Linked DNA regions of Aquibium microcysteis. The protein of the gene in region 2 interacts with the protein of the main gene of each other region in a pairwise test. Links are inferred from orthologs where the notes say so. Each region holds a gene or a part of one and is shown on either strand. Other genes may lie near its edges.

Evidence for each region.
Region 1: the proteins of rho (region 2) and hfq interact in binary tests that used the Escherichia coli proteins (3 or more experiments, as listed by UniProt). The link is inferred for Aquibium microcysteis from one-to-one orthologs.

The regions. Positions count from the first base shown.
Region 1 is NZ_CP061080.1:1,367,386-1,370,437, reverse strand. The notes cover bases 309-3,041. They hold hfq (RNA chaperone Hfq), read right to left. Parts: upstream 1,933-3,041; coding sequence 1,684-1,932; downstream 309-1,683. Other genes in these bases: trkA (Trk system potassium transporter TrkA), read right to left, coding at 2,988-3,041; IAI54_RS06265 (D-amino-acid transaminase), read right to left, coding at 2,074-2,934; hflX (GTPase HflX), read right to left, coding at 309-1,593. Also shown: IAI54_RS06280 (SMP-30/gluconolactonase/LRE family protein), read left to right, coding at 1-151; more of hflX, read right to left, coding at 295-308; more of trkA, read right to left, coding at 3,042-3,052. UniProt on the Escherichia coli protein: RNA chaperone that binds small regulatory RNA (sRNAs) and mRNAs to facilitate mRNA translational regulation in response to envelope stress, environmental stress and changes in metabolite concentrations.
Region 2 is NZ_CP061080.1:4,382,804-4,386,026, forward strand. The notes cover bases 253-3,156. They hold rho (transcription termination factor Rho), read right to left. Parts: upstream 2,386-3,156; coding sequence 1,120-2,385; downstream 253-1,119. Other genes in these bases: mnmE (tRNA uridine-5-carboxymethylaminomethyl(34) synthesis GTPase MnmE), read right to left, coding at 253-1,028; hemJ (protoporphyrinogen oxidase HemJ), read right to left, coding at 2,532-3,074; hemE (uroporphyrinogen decarboxylase), read right to left, coding at 3,071-3,156. In the rest of the region: more of mnmE, read right to left, coding at 1-252; more of hemE, read right to left, coding at 3,157-3,223. UniProt on the Escherichia coli protein: Facilitates transcription termination by a mechanism that involves Rho binding to the nascent RNA, activation of Rho's RNA-dependent ATPase activity, and release of the mRNA from the DNA template.

The DNA.
Region 1 (3,052 bases), 3.0 Mb from region 2 along the record:
CTTCGCGCCGGACGGCACCCTGCTCGGAAAGATCAGGACCGGCGAGCCCGTCGCGAACCTGTGCTTCGGCGGCCCGAAGCGCAACCGCCTGTTCCTCTGCGCGACGTCGACGCTGCTGTCGGTCTACGTGAACGCGCGCGGCGTCTCGTAGAGCGCTGCGGTCGGGCCCGACGCCTCCGCCCGGGCAGGTCTCGCCCGAACGGGGAAATTCGCGGACGGAGCGGACGCGGGCCGTCGGACGAATTGGCTACGGCATCGGGCTGACCGCGCGGCACGACCGCGCCACCGGACCCCTCACCTGCCGCCGGCGAGCCGCTCCTCGACCTCGTCCCGCATCGTCCGCGTCACGCGCAGCCTGAGTTCGGCGCTGCCGTCCTCGCGGTCCTCGCGGGAGAGCACGTCGGCATTGCGGTAGAGCCAGTCGATCAGCTTCATGCGGTCGGGCGTCAGGTGGACCGTCAACTCGGCGAGGTCGCCGGAGAGCCGGCCCTCCACATGGCGCAGCAAGGCGTCGATGCCCTCGCCGGTGATCGCCGAGACGACGATGGGCGCGGGTGCGCCGTCGGCGGCGCCGGACAGCACCAGCCGCTCGCGGGTGTCGGCGTCGAGCCGGTCGACCTTGTTCCAGACCTCGACCACCTTGCCGCCGGGCGAGGCCTCGACGCCGAGGTCGGCCAGGATGCGCTCGACGTCCTCCGCCTGCGCGGCCGTGTCGGGATCCGAAATGTCGCGCAGATGGATGACGAGGTCGGCCTCGACCACCTCTTCCAGCGTCGCGCGGAAGGCCGCCACCAGATGGGTCGGCAGGTCGGAGATGAAGCCCACCGTGTCGGACAGGATGACGATGGTGCCGTGTGGCAGCTTCACCCGGCGCAGCGTCGGGTCGAGCGTGGCGAACAGCATGTTTTCCGCCAGCACGTCCGCGCCGGTCAGCCGGTTGAACAGGGTCGACTTGCCGGCATTGGTGTAGCCGACGATCGCCACCACCGGAAACGGCACCTTCTTGCGCTTGGCGCGATGCAGTTCGCGGGTGCGCTTCACCGTCTCCAGTTCGCGCTTCAGCTTGGTGATCTTGTCCTGCAGGATGCGCCGGTCGGCCTCGATCTGCGTCTCGCCGGGGCCGCCGAGGAAGCCCGCGCCGCCGCGCTGCCGCTCGAGATGGGTCCAGCTGCGCACCAGCCGGCCCTTCTGGTAATTCAGATGCGCCAGTTCGACCTGCAGCGTGCCTTCCTTGGTGCGGGCGCGTTCGCCGAAGATCTCCAGGATGATGCCGGTGCGGTCGAGCACCTTGGCGTTCAGGCCCTTCTCGAGATTGCGCTGCTGCACCGGCGTCAGCGGATGGTCGACGACGACCAGCGCGGCGCCCGTCTCCTTGATCCTCTCGGCCAGTTCCTCGATCTTGCCGGTGCCGATCAGCGTCGCGGGACGCGGATCGTTGACGGTGACGATCTCGGTATGGACGGGCTGGAGGTCGATGGCACGCGCAAGCCCGACCGCCTCGTCGTGACGAGCCTCCGGCGACCGCGTCAGACGCGGCCGGCCGGTGTTCTCGTCATCGTCGCGGTGGAAGCGCGGCAGGACCGGAACGATGATGACGGCGCGCGTGGCGACGGGCTGCGGCTGGCCGTCGGCCTGCCGATCCTTCGCCCCCTGCTGGCGCCCGCCCGGGCTCGTTGCGTCCAATCAATTATCCCGGCCGGCATCCTCACCATCGAACATCTGAACCGGCTGGCTCGGCATGATGGTGGAGATGGCGTGCTTGTAGACGAGCTGCGAATGCCCGTCGCGGCGCAAAAGGACGCAGAAATTGTCGAAGGACGTGACAACTCCCGTCAGCTTGACGCCGTTGATCAGAAATATCGTGAGAGGGTTCTTGCTCTTCCGGACCGAGTTGAGAAACAGGTCCTGAAGGTTCTGCGATCGTTCCGCCATTTTTCTTGTCTTCCGCCGTTCCCCGAAACCGTGCACGACGGCGCCCAAACAACGACGCGCGATCCAAGCGCACGGAAATGACCCGCCTCCGGAACATGTGCGCGCTTTCGTGCGCAACATTCCCCTAGTCAGAAGCGGTTATCAGGCTTGGCATTTTTCCGCAATGTCAAAAAAAGCGCCGCGCAAGGAAAGCACGACGCTGCCCGGATGACTGTTGGCGATAGGCGCGCCGTCGATCTCCACCACGGGCATGGCGATCGTCGTGGCCGAGCTGATGAAGGCCTCGCGTGCGGCCTTCGCCTCGGCCACCGTGAAGCCGCGTTCCTCGATGGTCAGGCCGAGCGCGGCCGCCACCTCGAACATCGTCGTGCGGGTGATGCCGCGCAGGATGCCGTGCTCTGCCGGCCGCGTGACGAGGCGACCGTCGGCCGTCACGATCCAGGCGTTGGAGGACCCGCCCTCCTTCACCGTGCCGTCGGCGTCGACGAACCAGGCCTCCTGCGCGCCCGCCGCGCGGGCCGCCTCCTTGGCCAGCACGTTGGGCAGGAGGCCGACGGTCTTGATGTCGACGCGGTCCCAGCGGGTCTCGGGCACGGTGATCACCTTGATGCCGGTTTCCGCGCGCTTCTCGGCCCGGGCCGGATCGGCCTTGCGCGCCGTCACCACCAGCGCGGGCGCCACCGCCTGCGGGAACAGGAAATCGCGCGGCGCCACCCCGCGCGTCACCTGCAGATAGACCAGACCGTCGTGCACGCCGTTGCGACGCACCACCTCGCGGATCACCAGTTCGAGCGCGCGGCGGTGCATGGGCCAGGCCATCGACAGTTCGCGCAGCGAACGGTCGAGACGGTCGAGATGGCGCGTCATGTCGACGACGTAGCCCCGCTTCACCTCGCAGACCTCGTAGACGCCGTCGGCGAACTGGTAGCCGCGGTCCTCGACGTGCACGAAGGCATCGGCGTGGCGCAGGTAGCGGCCGTTGACATAGGTGATACGCGGCATGGGTTCCCCGCAGGCTGTCTGGCCGGAGCGCTGGCGCAGGCCGGCCGGGTTGATCAGAAGAATTCGAGACTGACCCGGAACATCTGCTCCACCTGGCGCACGGCCGTGTCCATGGCGA
Region 2 (3,223 bases):
CGTGTTTCACGTGAATCCGATCCTTCATGAACGTCTATCTTCGAATGAACCCGTACGACGGGAACCGCTTCCGGCAGAAAGCCGCGTACATCGAGGAGTCCCGGATCCGGTTCGACCAGCAGAATGAGGTCGGACCTGCTCGCCGCTTCCCGAGCGCGCTCGATGCCCTGCTGTTCGACGAACCCCGCCTCGGCCCGCATACCGGCCGTGTCGGTGAGCGTGACCTTGATCCCGCGAAGATCGAGGTCGACGGAGACGAGGTCGCGGGTCGTTCCGGGCTCCGGCGAGACGATGGCCACGTCCCTCCGGGCAATCGCGTTGAGCAGGCTCGACTTCCCCGCATTCGGAGCCCCGACTATGGCCACTCTGTAGCCGTCCCGGATGATCTCGCCACGATGGTATCCATCGAGATGCACGGCTATTTCACGCGCCATCGCTTCGATGCCGTGCCATACCGGAGCAGCGACCGAACCGGGCACGTCGTCTTCATCGGGAAAATCCAGTTCCGCCTCGATAAGAGCCCGCGCCACCAGGAGCTTTTCTCTCCAGTCTCCATAAAGCGCCGCGTTTCGACCGCCCGCATTGTCGATGGCGAACCGTCGCTGCGCCTCCGTCTCGGCATCGATGAGGTCCGCCAGAGCCTCGGCTGTCGTCAGATCGAGCTTGCCGTTGCGAAACGCCCTCTGTGAAAACTCCCCTGCTTCCGCCTGGCGGATGTGGGCGAAGGTGCAAAGCTCCTGCGTGAGAGCCGTGACAACCGCCCGGCCCCCATGCAGATGAAACTCCACGCTGTCCTCGCCGGTGAAGCTGTGCGGAGCCGGGAAAGCGACGACCATACCGCGGTCGATCAGTTCGGCGGAGCACTTGCGGATCGACCGCAACTCCATCTGTCGCGGCGGTGGCAGAGGCCCGGAAAGGGCCTCGGCTGCGGAAAAGGCTGCCGGACCGGAAAGGCGCATGACGGCGATCCCGGCCGGAAGCCTGCCGCTCGACAGCGCGAATATCGTATCCTGGATCACGGCACACATCCGCTCTTCCGGTCACGCCGCTTGACCCCGCCCGGTAACCGGCGCGCAGCCGGAAGAGGCACTAATCGTCACGCAGGCGAATCGATACGCGTCAGGTATTCATCGAATCGAAGAAATCGGCGTTGCTCTTCGTCTGCTTCAGCTTGTCGATCAGGAACTCGATGGCATCGGTCGTTCCCATCGGCGACAGGATGCGGCGGAGCACGAAGATCTTCTGCAGATCCTGGCGCGGAACCAGGAGGTCTTCCTTGCGGGTGCCGGACTTGAGGATGTCCATCGCGGGGAAGATGCGCTTGTCGGCGACCTTGCGGTCCAGCACGATCTCGGAATTGCCCGTGCCCTTGAACTCTTCGAAGATCACCTCGTCCATGCGGCTGCCCGTATCGATCAGCGCCGTGGCGATGATGGTCAGAGACCCGCCTTCCTCGATGTTGCGGGCAGCACCGAAGAAGCGCTTCGGCCGCTGCAGCGCGTTGGCGTCGACACCGCCGGTGAGCACCTTGCCGGACGACGGCACGACCGTGTTGTAGGCGCGGCCGAGGCGGGTGATGGAGTCGAGGAGGATGACGACGTCGCGCCCGTGCTCGACCAGCCGCTTCGCCTTCTCGATCACGATCTCCGCCACCTGGACGTGGCGAACCGCCGGCTCGTCGAAGGTCGACGAAACGACTTCGCCCTTCACCGAGCGCTGCATGTCGGTCACTTCCTCCGGCCGTTCGTCGATGAGCAGCACGATCAGGAAGCACTCGGGATGATTCGACGTGATCGAATGCGCTATGTTCTGGAGCAGCACCGTCTTGCCGGTTCTGGGCGGCGCGACGATCAGGCCGCGCTGTCCCTTGCCCAGAGGCGCGACGAGATCGATCACGCGCGGGGAGATGTCCTTCGTCGTCGGGTTCTCCACCTCCATCTTCAGCCTCTCGTTCGGATAGAGCGGCGTCAGATTGTCGAAATGGATCTTGTGGCGGATCTTCTCCGGATCATCGAAGTTGATCGTGTTGACCTTCAGGAGCGCGAAATACCGTTCGCCTTCCTTGGGACTGCGGATCGGCCCCTCGACGGTATCGCCGGTCTTCAGCGAGAAGCGGCGGATCTGCGAGGGGGAGATGTAGATGTCGTCCGGACCAGGAAGATAGTTCGCATTCGCCGAGCGCAGGAAGCCGAACCCGTCCTGGAGGACCTCCACCACGCCGTCACCGATGATTTCGATATCCTGCGCGGCAAGCTTCTTCAGAATGGCGAACATCAGCTCCTGCTTGCGCATGACGCTCGCGTTCTCCACCTCGAGCGATTCGGCGAAGGCGATCAGATCTGTGGGCTTCTTGTTCTTGAAGTCCTGGAGTTTCATTTCCTGCATGGAGAACGGCTCTGACGGTGTGAGGCGAGATACAGCGGATGCGGCGAAGGCCGGCGGCGGAGGGAGAAATTCTGCTGCGCTGTAAGGAAGGAAGGTGGTCTTTTAACGCTGCACGGCGCCGAGCGCAAGCAGGCTTGTCGATGCGTTCAGAACGGCTTCACGATCACGAGCACGACGATCAGAACCATCAGGATCGTCGGCCCCTCGTTCATGATGCGCCAGTGTCGTGCCGGCTTGGTGTTCCGGTCTTCGGAGAAGCGTCTTACGGCGCCTGCGAAATAGCCGTGAAATCCCGAGAGGACGACCACCAGCGCGATCTTGGCATGGAGCCACCCGGGCTGGAAGGAAAAGCCCTCCCATGCGAGCCAGAGACCGAAGACCCACGTGATCGTCATGGCGGGGTTGATGATGACCCTCATCAGCCGCTGCTCCATGACCTTGAACGTCTCGGACTGTACCGAACCCGGTTCGGCATCGCAGTGGTAGATGAACAGGCGGGGCAGGTAGAGCATGCCGGCCATCCAGGAGATGACTGCGATCACGTGGATCGCCTTTGCCCAGAGATAGAAATTCTCCGGATCGGCGAGAAAGAGGGCGAGCGTCAGCGCCAGGAAGACGGCGATCGCGACGGCCGCGCGGCGCGCCGCTTTAGCGCCGCTGTCGGATGGTCCTGCAGGGGCCGTCGTCATCGTCCGCGGACCCGCGCAACCATGGCCGCCACGTGCTCCAGGGGGGTCTCGGGAGTGACGCCATGGCCGAGGTTGAAGACGAATGGGCCACCGCCGAGGCTCTGCAGGATCCGGTCGATGCCCTCTTCCAGCGCCGTTCCGCCCGCCAC